4 regions of the Pseudarthrobacter sp. BIM B-2242 genome follow, and region 3 is predicted to be linked to each of the others. Evidence: riboswitches for the same ligand, from Rfam matches in the RefSeq annotation. Region 3 holds a riboswitch; each other region holds the start of a gene.
The links. A riboswitch is a leader RNA that binds a small molecule or an ion and turns the genes downstream of it on or off. The one in region 3 is predicted to bind cyclic di-AMP.

Region 1 (4,182 bases), 1.7 Mb from region 3:
ACCCGAAGCTTTACGAGTCCGTGGTTGCTGGCACCCTATGCCCCAATGAGCATCACGGGAGTCGACGGCCGGTGGACATGGGATCCGCGAACACTGACGGTATTGTCGGCTACAGGGGAAACTTCGGCCGGGCAAAGCTACCAGGTGACCAGTTCAGTACCGGAATTGACGCGTGAAGTCCTTGCCGGCAGCGCACCTGTGGGGAATGACGAAGTTGACGCCCGGTTTAGTTACCTGTCCGAGGATCTTCCGACAGTCGTCAGGGAAACGGCGTCGAACCTCACCTCGGACTTGATCAACCCCTATAACAAAGCAATGGCCATCCAGAATTACCTCCGCGGCGGTGACTTCACCTACTCCCTCCAGGCGCCTGTTGAAGGAAACTACGATGGCACCGGCCTTGAAGTCATTGGCCGGTTCCTTGAGGTAAAAGCCGGCTACTGCGTCCACTTCGCCGGTGCCATGGCTGTCATGGCCCGGCTGGCCGGGATCCCGAGCCGCGTCGCAGTCGGTTATGCACCAGGGGACCCAACCGGGAACGCCGTTCTGGTTGGCGGTGAACAGCTGCCCGAATTCGCCGTTGATTCCAAGGATGCCCATGCCTGGCCTGAGCTGTACTTCCGCGGTGCCGGCTGGGTGAGGTTCGAACCGACACCCTCCCGCGGCGTGGTCCCGGACTACGCGCAGCAACCGGCAACTCCTCCAAACCTCCCGGTAGAAGACGACCTCAGACCCGACGGCTTATCCATGCCGGACACCGGGACATCCCCGACTCCTGCCCCGGGACTTTCGGGCAGCGGCACGCCGGGCACGCCCATCCCTTCCGGCGTGGAGCCCGGCATGACGGTGGTGGCCTTGGTCCTGCTGTTTCTGGCCGCCGCGCCCTTCCTGATCCGCGCCGCCAGATCCGGTGGACGGAAGCGCCGCTTTCTCAGGTCGAATCCGCAACAAGCAGCCAGCATCGCCTGGGCCGAGACGACGGAAAGCGCCGTTGACCATGGCTACACTCCGGGCGCGGCAGAAACACCGCGGGCTTTTACCAGCCGACTGATGCAGCAGGCGCGGTTCAACAGCCAGGCCGTCGACTCACTGACCAGGCTCCGCCACGCCTTTGAGATGCAAATGTACGCTGCTGCGAAGGTACAACCCGTACCCGGGACGGTGTCTCCAACCTGGGCCGATGTCCAGGAAGTCAGGCGGGCTTTGTGGGGTTCGAAGACCCTGCCGGCGCGCCTGAGAGCCAGGCTCCTGCCGCGATCGCTACGACGCCGATACTGACCTCGTGCACAAGGCAAGGGCTGGACGCTGAGGAGAAGAAGCCGTGCAGGCCGTGTCCAAATCGTTACTAAGCGGTCGGCTGGTCAGTGCGGACAGGCCGTAGTTCCAGGAACAGCATTCGCGGCGGGTGCTGCTCAAGCGATACTGAAGGCCGGTGATTCGCCGCCCCCAAGGCACCGAATGACCGGCCTTCAGTGGATTTATTTGCCTGCGCGGACGAAGGTGACGGCGCCCTTGGACGTCATCCAGGTCAGCGGGTGGACCGCGGTTTCGTTCTTGCCGTTCAGCCCGGAGCTGAGGACCTGGCCGTTGCCGACGTAGATGCCGACGTGGCCGGGCTGCATGACCATGTCCCCGGGCTGGGGATCGGAGACCACGGTGCCGTAGTTCATGAACTGCATGGGACCGAGGTCACCGACGGGGATCCCTGCAGCGTTCAGGGCGTTTTCCACCAGCCGGGTGCAGTCCTGGATCATGCCGATCTGCGCGTAGGCCGAGGAGACCATGGTGGCGTTGACTCCACCTGCTGCCGGAGCGGCCGCCGGGGCGGCTGCCGGCGCGGCAGCAGGGGCGGGGGTGACAGTGACCTGGGCTTTGGCCTTGGCCGGCGCAGCAGCCTTCACGGCGGCGGGCGCGGCCGGAGCGGCTGCCTTGGGGGCCTGGACGGCGACCGGTTTCGGCGCTTCCACGACAGGGGCCGGCGTGGTCTTCACGGCGGGACGTTCGAAGGAGATCTGGACGGTGGCGTCTGCGCTGAGCGGGGCCTGGACCTGGCTGGCGAGCTCCAGGGTCGAGGTCGGCTCCGTGTCCCGCTGGGCCGGCGCGTCCGCTGCCTGCGCTGCAAGGCCGCTGGTCAGGACGAGCCCGGAAGCTGCCGCGATGACGGCGGCCTGACGGCCCACACCGCCGGCGTTTTCAGCGACGGATTTGGACAGGACCGCAAGGGCACTGGTCTGAACGGGGACCGCGCGGTGGCGGCCGTGAGCACGGCGAATAGACACGAAAAAGGGCCTCTCCCACTGCCTGCGAGGTTAGCTGTCGGATTCGGATGGGAGACACCCGGCCGCATCTCCAGCGCAAGGCAGGAGGCGCGGCTTCACCCCAAGGCCCGCCCGAAGCAGGCCGTCATGTGGTTTCCCCGTCTCTGCCGGACGAATGTTGCGAAGGGATCCCGGGGCAGCGGCAGAGTTAGGCAAATCTGCTCAGGAGTGCCGCATTCTGAGACCGGCACGCGTCCGACCCTACTGCAAAAACCACGGCGTTGTCACATTTGCATAACGCAAAGCAGCGATCCCCCGTCCGAATACCTGAAGGACGGCGCTAAGGACGGGGGCTGAACAATCGCGCCGCCGCCCGCCGGGAGTCGAAAAAGAACGGCCCGTCTTCCTGCCCGGTCGGCCACATAATCATTTGTGAAGTCTGAAACATGCTTTGGAAGAAGACGAAGGCGAAGCCGGAAGTGCATTCCGTCTTCGCCGCCGCTAAAAGGCTTCTGTTCAGCGGCTGCCTTTGGAACAGGCCCCACTGATGGGCGCACCGGTTGGTAGGACCGGGCGGGCCAGCCGGATGAAGGCCGGGTTGTCCTTAACTGATTCAATGCCCCGGAACATGCGTATCCTTTCTGAACGGATCTATTTCCATTGGCTCGAGAAACCCTCGGGTAGTGCTATGGCCGCGGTACGGTTTGAGGCAAAGGCGATATAGCCCCCCGCCCCTGACAGGAAAGCACCCTCCGATGACACAAGTTCCGGCCGACGTCACGCCCGCCGACCCTGCACGGAAAAGACGCAGGATCATTTGGGTCGTCCTGGCAGCCGTCGTGGCCACCGTCGTGGCCACCGGGCTGATCTCGTCCGCGGTGTTTACCGCCACCAAGCCGGCACCTGGCACAGCCCAGAACGTTATATATCTGCTTGGTGACGGCATGGGCCGCACCCAAGTCACTGCCGGCAGGGAGCGTTTCTACGGTGCCGAGGGCAGGCTGGTTATGGAAACCCTCCCGGCCCACGGTTCTGTCAGTACCTATGCTGTGCAGAAAAACTCCGGCCAGCCGGGGCAGTCTGACTTCGCCCCGGAACTGGTCACCGATTCCGCCGCTGCAGCCACGGCGTGGGCCTCCGGGGTGAAAACCTACAACGCCGCCCTCGGGGTGGATGCCACGGGCCATGTGGTGCCGACCATGATGGAGTTGGCCAAGCAGACCGGCTACCGCACTGGCAGTGTCTCCACGGCCGAAATTACCGACGCGTCCCCGGCCGGGCAGATGAGCCACGTCCTGTCCCGCGGCTGCCAGGGACCGGACTACTCCGCGGACGCGTGCCAGGACACAGAGATCACCGGTGAGCCGCTGCCGACCAGTGATGTCCGAGTAACCCCGATCGCAGACCAGATCGCCCGCAACGGTACCGCGGACATCATCTTCGGCGGCGGCCTGCGCCGCTTTGACGCCTCGGATGAAACCGAGCTGAAGGAGCAGGGCTACTCGATCCTGGGTTCGGTTTCCAGCCAGATTCCCGCGACCCGGGACGACCTGAACGGAGCCGTGGGGGAGAAGGTCTTTGGCCTGTTCAACAAGGGAAACCTGACCGTTGAAAAAGCCAAGCAGGACGACCCCGGAGCTCCCCAGGCGAAGGAGCCGTCCCTGCCGGAGATGACAAAGAAAGCTCTTGAGCTTCTAAACCAGCAACAGGAAAGCAGCGGCAAGGGTTTTTACCTGCAGGTTGAAGGTTCCTTGATTGACAAGCGGTCCCACGACAACGACGCGGCCCAGACACTGGAGGAAGTCAAGGCCTTCGACGATGCCGTCGCCGCAGCCCTGGACTTCGCCAAGAAGGACGGCAATACCCTGGTCATTGTTACCGCCGACCACGAAACCGGCGGTTTCCACATCATCGAAAAGGGCTC
Region 2 (4,182 bases), 1.5 Mb from region 3:
CCATCCTGTGCCGCAAACAATCGCGCGCCCGAGAAAGTGCCCGCGGAAGCGCCAGCGGAAATTGGGGATCGACAAGCGTCCCGCCACGGAGCATGCTGGCACTCGTAAGAGCCGCAGATACCGTCTGGCAGCCAGGGACAGGCGGCGGGCAAGCGCACCATCCCAGGAAAAGGCCGGCACACCATGCCTACAAACCACGTCAACCAGCTGGCATCGAAATCCCATGACGCTCCCGACGAGAAGCGCCGCCCGGACAAAACAGAAGTGGACGTCGTCAACCTCGGCGATTACACCATTGGCCGGTTTACGTTCCAGCCCGGCTGGCGCTGGTCGGAGTGCATCAAGCCGGTGGTGAAAACCGAATCGTGCCAGAACAGCCATGTGGGGTACTGCGTGTCCGGGGCCCTTGCGGTAAAAACCGAAGACAGCCAGATCAATATCAGCGCCGGTGATTCGTACACCATCCCGCCCGGCCATGACGCCTGGGTAGACGGCGACCAGCCATTCGTCGGCATCGAATTCCTCAGCGCTGCGGAGTTCGCCAAGCCGGCCGGCGGCTGAGCGCGGCCGGGATCGGTCAGCGGCGGGAGGCGGTCAGTACCAGTTCCTGATTATCGAGTGGTTCCACGCGGCGCAAGGTGAATTGTAGCGGTCAAGGATATAGGCGAGTCCCCAGTCCACCTGGGTCCGGTAGCTGGTGAGCCAGTCGCTTCCCGCGCTCGCATACTTACTGGCCGGCAGCGCCTGGGCGATGCCGTACGCACCTGAGTCCGGGTTGGTGGCCGTGGTCAGCCAGTTGGATTCCTTCGTCCAGAGCTGCGCCAGGCACTGGAACTGGTCCTGGCCCCACCCGTAGGCGGACAGCCTCCCGGCAGCGTAGCTCCTGGCGCCTGCGGGGTCGTTGACCCCGCCGCCCGGAACAGAGGGGACGACGACGGGCGGCGGCTTTGGCGTCGGACTTTCAGCAGGAGGTGCCGGGGCAGGCACTCCGGGAGCAGGATTCTGCGGGGCAGGGGCGGCCGGGGCTGGCTTCGCCGGGGTCTGGGCCGCAGCGATCGCTGCGGTCGCTGCCTGGCGGCGTGCCTGCTCTTCCGCCGCCGCACGCTTTGCCGCCTGCGACACTTCGAAGGCTGCCAGCGCGGCCTGACCCTGACGGAACTCACCCTCCACTGCAGCCGTTGTTCCCTTGAGCGAGGCGAGCTGGGCGGTGAGTTCGGTGCTGCGTTCCTGTTGCTCCGCGACCTGCTGCGACATCGCCTGCTGGGCCGACCGGGCTGCGGCCAGCTTCGTTTGCGCTTCCCCGGCCAGCCGTTCGCGTTCGGCTTTGGCCGCGCGCTCCTGGCCGGCGAGCGCCTCCGCCGCCTTCTCAGTCTCTGCTGATTTGTGGACCAGGGACGCCGTCTTGTCACTGACGATCCGGACGATGTTCAGCCCGTGCATGCTGTTGGTCTGCACGGCGTCGAGCGCCACGAAGAACCCGATGTTTGTCCCGCCGGTCTTGTACGACTGTGCTGCGAGCGCACCAATTTCCTTCTTATGACGGGTTGCATCCTCCTGCGCACGGGCCACCTGCGCGGCCAGGGCATCCACCCTCGAACTGACCGCCTGAAGCTCAGCCCCGGTCACCGCATACTCGGCGGCGGCGGTGACGGCGGCATTTCCGAGGGCTTCGGACCGGGTCTGCAATCCGCCCAGCAGGTCGCCAATCCTGGCGACTTCCGCTGAGGTGCCGGCCTCGGTTTGCCTGGCTTTCTCCACGTCCTGCCATGAGGGGTATCCATCGGGCGGGGTGTCGGCGGCCGCGTATGCAGGCGTGCCGCATAACGAACCGGCGACGGCCAGTACGAGGACTGCGGCCACTGCGGACGGCCGCCTGTTTTGTGGGATCGGACACATAGTTGGTGAGCTTACCGGGCATATATCGGTTTCGGGGCCTGACCTGCGATGCTATTACCACAACCAGGAAACATTGCTGGCACCTTCAAGCGTGTTTTTGCCCTACATTCCGTTATCGGAATGTGACATTTGGGAAAACCAGCGGCTATGGTCGTTCGGTGCCCTGGTTCAAAGCCAGGACATTCCCGTCAGTATGCCGAGCCCTGCCGCTGACCCGGGACCCCAGCGCAATTGAACTGGCAGGGACGGGGGAACCACATTTTCACGGCTTCAGCTGAGGCCTTGGGGTTAAGTCGTTTGCGTCCCGTCCTGCACGGTGGCGCACGGCCGGGTGTCTCCGACCCGAACCCGACAGCTCACCCCGCAGGCATGGGAGAGGCAATCAACCATGTCCAAGAAGTACACTGCCGCACGCCATCGTGCCGCCACCACCCCTACTACGTCCCTTGCCCTGACGATCGGACGGCCGGCCCTTGTTGTCGCCGCCGCTTCAGGCCTGTTTTTCGGTTTCAGCGCTCCGGCCCACGCCGGGGTCAGCGGACCGGACAACTCCGGCACGGGTAACGTTCAGGCACAGTCCAGCGCACCGGCAGCAGCCGTCGCTCCGGCCCCGGCCCCCGCAACGGCCAATGTCCACACCGTCGTCTCCGGCGACACGCTGGGCGAGATCTCTGCCGCCAACGGCGTAGCCCTCAACGATGTCCTGGCCGCCAATGGCCTGGCGCTGTCCTCGATCATTTACCCGGGCGACCAGATCCAGATCCCCGCCGCCGGTCAGGCAGCCCCGGCAGCCGCCCCGGCACCGGCAGCACCCGCAGCCCCGGCAGCCGCCCCGGCTGCTCCCGCCAACACCGGCATCCAGCTGGCGTCAACCTCCGCACCGGTCCAGGCTCCCGCCCCTGTCCAGGCCCCGACCGGCGCTGCCGGCTCGGCAATCCTGGCCGCGGCCTACGGCCAGCTCGGAGTACAGCAGGACTGCACCGCCATGGTGGAGAAGGCCCTTCGCTCGGTCGGTAAGAGCGTTGGAGACCTGGCCCCGGGCCAGTTCTACCAGTACGGCAGCGTTGTTGGCTCGCCTGCCCCGGGTGACCTTGTCATCACTGCCGGTCACGTTGGCGTCTTCGCCGGCAACGGCCAGGTTGTCAGCGGCGGCGTGGACGGTTTCAAGACCGAGGTCCACTCCATCAGCTGGCTCCAGGGCGCTTCCTTCGTCCGCGTAGCGTGACCCCAGGCCGTTGGACGGCGGCGGTCGGCACACAGCCGCCCGCCGCCGTCGGCCGCTGCTGCATCCTCAGACGTGCTGCCCAAACCAGGACAGCGTGTCATTCCACGCAGCGGTCGCCCGGGCCTCGTTATAGCGTTCCCCGGTGTCATTGTGGAAAGCGTGGTCCACGCCCGGGTAGACGGTGAGCTGATGCGTCACAGTGGTGGCGGCCAAGGCATCGCGGAGGGCCGGCATCGCGCCGGTGATCCGCTGGTCCAGTTCGGCGTACACCCCGAATGCGGCAGCTTTGATGGCCGGCACCTTGTTCAGGTCCGGAGCCGGACCATAAAACGCTGCGGTGGCTTTCAGGCCCGGCAGCTCGGTAGCCGCCTGCCAGGTAATGCCGCCGCCGAAACAGTATCCGTTCATGGCAATGCGTCCGGACTCCACGAAGTCCTGGGCCTGGAGGTAGTCAAAGGCTGCCGCGAAGTCGCCTACATGACGGGCCGCCCCTGCCTTGGTCAGCGCCCCCGAAACGGCGTCCGAATCGAGGCTGGCAGTTCCCCCTTCCCTGCTCAGGAGGTCCAGGGCCAGCGCGGTGTACCCTGCCTTCGCGAACCGGCGCGCCACGTCCTGGATGTGCGGTGTCAGCCCGCGGTTCTCGTGGCAGACCAGCACGGCCGGACCTGCTCCGCCGGAGTCCGGCCGCGCGAGGTAACCGCTGATGTCGGTTCCGCCCGCAGCCAACCGGACTGTCGCCGTCGTTAGCCCTGCAGCGCCTTCGGGAACGGACAACGGGCTCTTCGCCCCCGGCACAGGTCCCGTCGATGCGGTGGCAGTGCCTGTCGTGGAACCCGAGGGCGTGGGCATTGGGTCTGTGCTGCGCGGGACTTCCTCCGGTGTGCACCCCACCAGCAGCATCGCTGCGGACGCCGCTGCCATGCTGCCCATGATGAAGGCTACGCGGCGGGTAAACGTGCGGTGTGTCATCTCACCGGCACGGTAGTCGTCGAAGAATTCCTCAATCAGGTACCGCTCAAACTTTCCAAGCTGGACCATGGCCGGCCTCCTCGCGTGAGGCT
Region 3 (4,182 bases):
CTGCAGAAACAGTGTCCGCAAGCTTGGTCTCGGCTGCACCGGCAGCGGCGGTTTCCGTTTCAGCTGCCGCTTCGGCTGCTGTTTCGGAAGCCGTGGACTGTGCACGGACCGGTTCGATCTTCGGCGCCGGCGTGGTCTCGACCACAATGCGCTCGAAGGAAACCGTGGCCGTGGGCGCGGCAGTGACGGCAAGCGCAGTCTGCGTTGAACCGGACTCGGTGGAGGCGGACACACCTGCGGTGGTGTCCGCGGCGTTGGCCGGAAGCCCCATGGTCAGGATCAGACCTGACGCAGCTGCGATGACAGCAGCCTGGCGACCTACGGTCCCGGCGTTTGCACTAACAGCCTTGGACACGGAGCCCAAGGGGTTGGTGCGAACCGTTTGCGCGCGGTGGCGCGCAGAATTATGGCGTGAAGACACGAAGGTAGCCTCTCCCAATGCCTGCGAGGTGAGCTGTCGGATTCGGATGGGAGTCACCCGGCCGCGCCGCTTCCTGGGAAGCTTTGCGACTTAACCCCAAGGCCTTCAGGATCGAAGACCAAAATTGGTTCCCCCGCCCCTGCCAGACGAATTCATGCGAACGGACCTTGAGCGGTGGCAGAGCTAGGCAATCCACTCAAGAACGTCAACTTCGGAAAAGTTGACGCGCTTTAGACGTTACAGCAGTTCAGAGCCAATGTCACATTCAGGTCACGGCAGGTCTCGGTGAATTGAGAGCTAGCGCTCATTTTGCGCTTAGAGCCAGCCTGTGGGGTCAACAACTTCGCCGTTGACCTGGACTTCAAAGTGGAGGTGGCAGCCCGTGGAGGCCCCCGTGGTGCCGCTGAGGGCCACGACATCGCCGCGGGTCACTGTCTGGCCTGTGCTGACCGTTGCGGACGACAGGTGGTTGTACGTGGTCTCCAGGCCGTTGCCATGGTCCACCACTACCCGGTTGCCGCCGCCGTACTGGTGCCAGCCGACGAACGTCACGGTGCCACTGGCAGCAGCCAGCACCGACGTACCGCACTGGGCCATGAAGTCCTGGCCGCGGTGGAAGTCCCCGGACCCGCCCGTGATGGGGCTGATCCGGAATCCGAACGGTGACGCCGTGGAGAGTTCTGCGAGCGGTGCGCCCAGGCTGCCCGCGGAGGCCGCAGGCGTAATAGAGCCGGCCGACTGCGCACTCAGCAACTGCTTGAGCTTGCCGTCGGGGTCACCCTCCGTCACAACTGACGAGCGGCTGAAGTCGATCTGAGCCGCTGCTTCAGCGGAAATCTCGGGCTGCGGGGTTGCGGAAACCGCGCCGACGGACTGGCCCGGCTGCTGGTCGGCCATCACCGGACCCGTGACCGGAACCGTCACAGTGAGGGCCAGGCCAGTGGCCGCGAGGGCAATTCCGGCTTTCTGGCCAATACCGCTGGCGGCCGCAAAATCGGTCATCTGCCTGAACGCGCCACGCCGCTGACGCCGCGCTGCGCGCTGTACGTCGCGTGGCCTCTCCGCGGAAAATTCCTCGGCAGCCCGCGGCGCCGAAGCGGGGCCTGCCGCGCGGCGGCGGCCCCTGGAGTATTGCGTGGTCAAGAATGTTCCTCTCTGGATAGCCTGCGAAGTTAGCTGTCGGATTCGGGTCAGAGAGTTCAAAGACCCGGTCCGCCGTGGCAAGCATTTGGCGCAGGGGTATCCCGGGAGATTCTTCCGCTGGAAAGGCTTGCTGCTGACGGACTTCACCCCAAGGCAGCTTTTTGACTGCCGGTTGTGGTTCCTCCGCCTCTGCCAGTTGGTGACTTTGCACCTGATCCGCTGGCAGAGCTCGGCTCCGGATCAGGTAACGCTTTTGTATCGACGCTTGGCTTAAACTATATGCGACGAAGCGGGGAGGTAACAATTCCGTTATCTTTTGCGGAATGCGCGACGATCCGCTAGCGGGGCCCTGGAGCGGCGCTCCGGACCGCCGGGCAGCGGGGACGTGACGTCCGTCAGGCGGGTCCTCTAGCGGACAGAAACGAAGACGTGCGCAGCCACTTCGGGCGGGAGCTCAAGCGCACCCTCAATGCCGGGAACCCGCACGGAAATGTACTCCCCGACGCGTTCCAGGGAAACGGAGGCGCCCGGCCGAATCCCGCCTTCATCCAGCTGCACAAGCAACTCAGGTTCTACCTGGATGGGTTCTGCCAGGCGGTTCACCGTCACGCTCGATGTTGGCCCGTAGCCCAGCATGGCCTCTACGAGATTAATCACACCGGCGTCCGGAACGGAGGATGTTCCGCCCAGCGCTGCCAGGCCGGGGATGGGATTGCCGTAAGGAGATTCAGTGGGGTGGTCGAGCAGTTCGTAGATGCGCCGCTCAACGCGCTCGCTCATCACGTGCTCCCAGCGGCAGGCTTCGTCGTGGACGTAAGCCCAGTCCAGGCCGATGACATCAGCCAGGAGGCGCTCAGCGAGCCGGTGCTTGCGCATGACCTCGGTGGCCCGCTTGCGCCCTGTCCCGGTCAGTTCCAGATGGCGGTCGCCGGAGACCACAACCAGTCCGTCGCGCTCCATCCGGCCGATGGTTTGGGACACCGTAGGTCCGGAGTGCCGCAGCCGCTCGGCGATGCGGGCGCGAAGGGCAACGATGTTCTCTTCTTCAAGCTCCAAAATGGTTCGAAGATACATCTCCGTGGTATCGATCAGATCCGTCATCCAGCTCAGCTCCTCGAGCGCAGTACCTAGCGTTGTCCCACCGTATCGCGTCCCAGCCGCGTCGAGGTCCGGTGAAAAGCTTAGCCTATTTTGAGTTTGTCCGGATAATCCCGCAGGGTGCAGATCGTCTCGTTGATTGGACTATGACGGTGCCGGTTCCCGCCCGTTCTTCTGTTTCAGGCAGAATAAAAGCGGCCCTCGTTGCAGTCGTTGCTGACTGCCGGCCACCCCACCGTCCCGGACGCCAACATGTCCACGCCGAATTGGAGCCCTTGTGAGCGAAACCAGCATCACTATTCCTGCCGACCTCCTGCCCAAGGACGGACGCTTCGGCGCGGGACCATCCAAGGTCAGGCCGGAGCAGCTTGAAGCACTCCAGGCGGCATCCCGGACCATCCTGGGTACCTCACACCGCCAGGCGCCCGTCAAGAACCTTGTGGGTTCGGTCCGCGAGGGCCTGAGCCAGTTCTTCCGCGCCCCGGAGGGCTACGAGGTTGTCCTGGGCGTCGGCGGCTCCACTGCCTTCTGGGACGTTGCAGCATTTGGCCTGGTGGAGAAGAAGGCCCAGCACCTGTCCTTCGGCGAGTTCGGCTCCAAGTTCGCCGCAGCCACAAACAAGGCCCCCTTCCTGGACGCGTCCTCCATCATCAAATCCGAGCCCGGCACCCGCCCGGCGGCCCGGGCCGAAGCCGGCGTTGACGTGTACGCCTGGCCGCAGAACGAGACCTCCACCGGCGTGGCAGCTCCGGTCAAGCGTGTTGAGGGTGCCGATGCCGGCGCCCTGGTACTGGTGGACGCCACCTCCGCGGCCGGCGGCCTGGACGTGGACGTTGCCGAGACGGACGTCTACTACTTCGCACCGCAGAAGAACTTCGCTTCCGACGGCGGCCTCTGGCTGGGCCTGTTCTCCCCCGCCGCCCTGGAACGCGCGGCGCGGATCAAAGCCAGCGGCCGCTGGATCCCGGACTTCCTGGACCTTCAGACCGCGATCGATAACTCGAAGCTGAACCAGACCTACAACACCCCTTCCCTGACCACGCTGGTAACGCTGGACAACCAGGTGCAGTGGCTGAACGCCAACGGCGGCCTGGACTTCGCCAGCAAGCGCACGGCCGACTCTGCGGGCCGGATCTACGCCTGGGCGGAGGCGTCAGAGTTCGCCACCCCGTACGTGGCGAAGGCTGAAGAGCGCTCCAACGTCATCGCCACCATCGACTTCGATGACTCGATCGATGCCGCGGCCATCGCCAAGGTCCTGCGTGCCAATGGCGTGGTGGACACCGAGCCTTACCGCAAGCTGGGCCGCAACCAGCTCCGGATCGCCACGTTTGTCGCCATCGAACCGGACGACGTTTCAGCCTTGCTGGCCAGCATCGACTACGTGGTGGGCGAGCTGCGCAAGTAATCCCCCGCGCTCAGCGCGCTGCCACCGGCAGCGTCAGCGTCCGACGGCGTCGTCCGGGTCTTCTTCCCGGGCGGCGCCGTTTGTGTTGTCCCCCAGCCGGGAGACAACACGA
Region 4 (4,182 bases), 140 kb from region 3:
GGACCCTGACGGCAACAAGTGGGCCGTGCAGTACATCCCGGGACGGGAAGCCTAGGACACTCGGGACACGAAGCCTGGAACATCTGGGGCAAGATGGAGCGATGAGCATTCCAGCCCCCGCTTCCACCGTCATGCTTTCCTGCCGTGCAGTCCTCTTCGACATGGACGGCACCCTGGTGGACTCCACCGCTGTCGTCGAGCAGGTGTGGGGTGAGTTCGCCGCACGCTACAGCCTGGACATCGCAGAGATCATCCGGACTTCACATGGTGTGCAGGCCATTGACACTGTGCGGCGGTTCGCGCCGGAGGGTGCAGACGTGGCCGCCCTCACGGAGGAACTCGGCGCAATGGAACGCGTGCGGACCGAGGGCATTGTCGCGCTGCCGGGCATCGCCCGCCTGCTACAGAGCCTCCCGGCTGACGCGATCGCGCTGGTCACTTCCGCAGACCGGCTTCTGGCGGATATCCGCATGGAAGCCGCAGGGCTGGCCATGCCGGCAACAGCCCTCACTGCGGACCTGGTGACGCGGGGCAAGCCGCATCCTGAAGGCTACCTGCGGGCCGCTTCACTGCTGGGCGTGGAGCCGGAGGATGCCGTGGTGTTTGAGGATGCGCCGGCCGGAATTGCCGCCGGTGTGGCCGCAGGCATGCGGACCGTGGCCGTGGGTCCTAATACCGGCCCGCTGCCTGAAGGGGTGCTGCATATCCAGGACTACAGTTCAGTCACTGCAGCAGTGGATGCGGACGCCACGGGCCGCAGGATCATTTCATTCCGGCTCTAGGGCCGGCATCCACTTCCATTTGTGCGCAGGAACGGCGCTGCCCCGTCACCGGACACGCAGGGTCCGGCAATGCCGGATGCCGTGGGCTCCCGCTCACGACAGCAGGCCCTGAACCGGGGGATTCAGGGCCTGCTGCGCATTACGGATGCTGAAAATCTGGCTTAGTACCAGTTGTTCGACAGGTGGAAGTTCAGCGCACCGCACGGTGACTGGTAGCGCTCCTGGATGTAGTTCAGTCCCCAGTTGATCTGGGTGCGGTAGTTGGTGAGCCAGTCCGCACCTGCGCTCGCCATTTTCTCGGCGGGGAGCGACTGGACGATGCCGTAGGCACCGCTGCTGGGGTTGGTGGCCGTGGTGGTCCAGTCAGATTCCTTGGTCCACAGGGTCTGCAGGCACTGCATCTGGTCCGGCGCCCAGCCGTAGCTGGCCAGCTGGCCAGCCGCATATGCCTGGGCTCCGGCGGGGTCGTCCACGGCTACAGCCGGGGCAGGCTCAGGGGCGGGTGCGGGCTCGGGGGCCGGGGCCGGTGCCGGTTCAGCGGCCTGCGGGGCAACGCTGATTTCGGGCTCCGGGGACGGGGCGGCCTTGGCCTGAACCTCTGCTTTTTCCATGCTCAGCTTGGACTCGAGGTCGGCCGTGGACAACTGCTGGGTGTCGCTGGCAGCTGCCAGCTGGCTGGCTTCGTTTGCCTGGCCTGCTGCGCCCACACCGATGAGGAGAGCGCATGCCGCGGTGAAGACGGCTGCCCGCTGGGCCAGGGAGGGAATCTTGCGGTGATTTTTGGTGGACCCGTTCTCCGGGCGCGTTTGTACCTTGGATTCAGACATGATGGATCGCCTCTCACACCTGCGGAGTTAGCTGTCGGGTTCGGATGAGGGCATCCGGCCACACGGAAACATCACGTGCTGGCTTCACCCCAAGGGCATTTACGCCCGGGACTCTGGGTCCCCCGCCTCTGCCTCTGAATACGGGATCCGGGAAGCGGCAGAGCTTGGCGACATCCGGATATGCGGCCCGAACGGGAACCGCACCCCATTGACGCTACAGGAGCGCGGAGCTTAAGTCACATTTTGGTAACGGAGATCACGACGTCGGCGCGTTGCCTTGCGGTGCCGTAACTCCCATGGGAAGGCGCAAAACAAACGCCGTGCGTCCAGGGCGCGATGCTACGTCAACCGTGCCGCCGTGCGCCTCGGCGATTGACTGGACGATGGACAGGCCGAGGCCGCTGGTGCCTTCGGCGGCCCCAACGCCGGACGCGGGCGCAGTGCCTTTGCGGGCCGCGTCTGCGCGGGCAAACCTGGCAAAAACGTGGTCCACGAATTCCGGTGGGATGCCGCCGCCGTCGTCCGTCACGGTAACGACTGCACTGCCGGCGGACTTTTCCACACTGGTGACCACGGTGGTGCCCGGGGCCGTGTGCTTGCGCGCGTTGGAGAGCAGATTTACCAGTACCTGGCGAAGCTGCGCCGCGTCGCCATTGACCGACACCGGCTCATCAGGGAGTTCCAGGCGCCAGTTGTGGCCGGGTGCGATAACTTTTTCATCGCTGACTGCCTCGATCACGAGCTGGGTCAGGTCAACCTCGCTGAGTTTCAGGGGCTGCCCTTCGTCAAGCCGGGCGAGCAGGAGCAGGTCCTCCACCAGGGTGGTCATGCGTTCGGACTGGCTCTGCACGCGTGCGAGGGACTTCCGGCCGTCCGGCGTGAAGTCTTCGGTCATCCGCATCAGCTCCGTGTACCCGCGGATGGCGGTCAACGGGGTGCGCAGTTCATGCGAGGCATCGGCAACGAACTGCCGCACCTTCGTCTCGCTCCGCTGACGCGCCTCAAGGGCGCTGGCGACGTTGTCCAGCATCAGGTTCAGGGCGTGGCCCACGCTGCCCACTTCGGTTCCGGGATTGGCGGTCGACGGCGGGACGCGCACCGCGAGGGCCACCTCGCCGGCGTCCAGCGGGAGCCGCGCAACCTTGGTTGCCACCTCGGACAGCTGCTCCAACGGCTGCATGGTCCGGCGGATCAGCACCGTTCCGGCGAGTCCGATCAGCACCAGCCCGCCCAGCGAGACAAAGACAAAGGTCCACACCAGGGAAGCGAGGGTGCTTTCCTTGCCGGCCAGGGGAAGCCCGGTGACCAAAACGTCGCCGAAGCCGGTTTCCACGGCCACAATCCGGTAATCCCCGTTGGAGAGTGGGCGATCCACGGGATTGCCGTTCCGCGTCAGCGCCAGCAGTGTTTGCTTGTCTTCAGAGCTGAGCGCAGACCGGGTGGTGTCCGAGTCGAGGTAGCCGCCAATGTTGATCTGACCGTTGACGATGCGCGCATTCAGGGTTCCGACACTCTGGCCACGGGCATCCAGGGGATCCCTGCCGTTGAAGCCACCCTGGGGCGGGCGGCCGGGATCATTCGAGCGGTTGGCGGCCTGGCTCAACTGTTCATCCAGCTGCCTGGTAAGGAACGAATCCATGGAGGCATAGCTGAACAGGCCCACGGCGCCGCAGATGGCCACCAGCAACGTCATTGCCAGCAGGATCAGGCGCGTGCGCAGGTGCCAGGTTGCCGGTTTCAGCCAGCTGCGGCCAGGGTGCGTGATTTCTCGCGGCATGGACGGCGGCGCTATTCGGCCGGTTTGATGACGTAGCCGGCACCCCGCACGGTGTGAATCATGGGCGGGTGCACTGCATCCACCTTCTTGCGAAGATAGGAGATGTAGAGCTCCACAATGTTCGCCTGGCCGCCGAAATCGTAGTTCCAGACCCGGTCGAGGATCTGCGCCTTGCTGATGACGCGCCTGGGGTTCTCCATCAGGTAGCGGAGCAGCTCGAACTGGGTTGCCGTCAGCTGCAGCCCGTCACCGGCCCGGGTGACTTCACGGGTGTCGATGTTGAGGACAAGGTCGCCCACCACCAGCTCGGCCGTGTCCATCGCAGCCACGCCGGACCGCTGAACCAGGCGGTGCAGCCGCAGCAGGACCTCTTCCATGCTGAAGGGCTTCGTGACGTAGTCGTCCCCGCCGGCGGCCAGCCCTACAATCCGGTCCTGGACGGCGTCCTTGGCAGTCAGGAACAGCGCAGGTACCTCCGGGGCAAAGGCGCGGATCCTGCCCAGCAGCTCAACGCCGTCGAACCCCGGCAGCATGACGTCCAGTACCAGGACGTCCGGGCGGAACTCCTTGGCGAGCTTTACGGCCTCCGGGCCGTCCGCGGCCACGGCAACGGACCAGCCGGCCATGCGCAACCCCATGCTCATAAGCTCAGAGAGGCTGGGTTCGTCGTCGACTACCAAGGCGCGGATAGGGGAGCCGTCCGGGTGGGTCAGCTGCGGAAGGTTGTTGGTCATGGAGTGCGAAGTGGCCATGGGACAACTCTCTGATCTTTCGGTTAGCTCACGCTATGGGGTTC

Region 1: another riboswitch for cyclic di-AMP. It lies ahead of IDT60_RS11365 (NlpC/P60 family protein); the one in region 3 lies ahead of IDT60_RS03655 (M23 family metallopeptidase).
Region 2: another riboswitch for cyclic di-AMP. It lies ahead of IDT60_RS10335 (LysM peptidoglycan-binding domain-containing protein); the one in region 3 lies ahead of IDT60_RS03655 (M23 family metallopeptidase).
Region 4: another riboswitch for cyclic di-AMP. It lies ahead of IDT60_RS03065 (hypothetical protein); the one in region 3 lies ahead of IDT60_RS03655 (M23 family metallopeptidase).

Annotation. Positions count from the first base shown of each region.
Region 1 is NZ_CP061721.1:2,467,855-2,472,036, reverse strand. It holds gene IDT60_RS11370 (DUF3488 and transglutaminase-like domain-containing protein) at 1-1,278, shown strand, start outside; gene IDT60_RS11365 (NlpC/P60 family protein) at 1,479-2,279, opposite strand; cyclic di-AMP (ydaO/yuaA leader) riboswitch at 2,285-2,483, opposite strand; gene IDT60_RS11360 (alkaline phosphatase) at 3,014-4,182, shown strand, end outside.
Region 2 is NZ_CP061721.1:2,257,556-2,261,737, forward strand. It holds gene IDT60_RS10325 (cupin domain-containing protein) at 184-561, shown strand; gene IDT60_RS10330 (lytic transglycosylase domain-containing protein) at 595-1,860, opposite strand; cyclic di-AMP (ydaO/yuaA leader) riboswitch at 2,081-2,281, shown strand; gene IDT60_RS10335 (LysM peptidoglycan-binding domain-containing protein) at 2,285-3,121, shown strand; gene IDT60_RS10340 (dienelactone hydrolase family protein) at 3,188-4,159, opposite strand.
Region 3 is NZ_CP061721.1:765,799-769,980, reverse strand. It holds gene IDT60_RS03660 (C40 family peptidase) at 1-355, opposite strand, end outside; cyclic di-AMP (ydaO/yuaA leader) riboswitch at 426-597, opposite strand; gene IDT60_RS03655 (M23 family metallopeptidase) at 737-1,564, opposite strand; cyclic di-AMP (ydaO/yuaA leader) riboswitch at 1,568-1,809, opposite strand; gene IDT60_RS03650 (metal-dependent transcriptional regulator) at 1,973-2,665, opposite strand; gene serC (phosphoserine transaminase) at 2,940-4,070, shown strand; gene IDT60_RS03640 (MFS transporter) at 4,104-4,182, opposite strand, start outside.
Region 4 is NZ_CP061721.1:629,626-633,807, forward strand. It holds gene IDT60_RS03055 (VOC family protein) at 1-55, shown strand, start outside; gene IDT60_RS03060 (HAD-IA family hydrolase) at 102-782, shown strand; gene IDT60_RS03065 (hypothetical protein) at 944-1,609, opposite strand; cyclic di-AMP (ydaO/yuaA leader) riboswitch at 1,615-1,763, opposite strand; gene IDT60_RS03070 (HAMP domain-containing sensor histidine kinase) at 1,866-3,386, opposite strand; gene IDT60_RS03075 (response regulator transcription factor) at 3,398-4,138, opposite strand.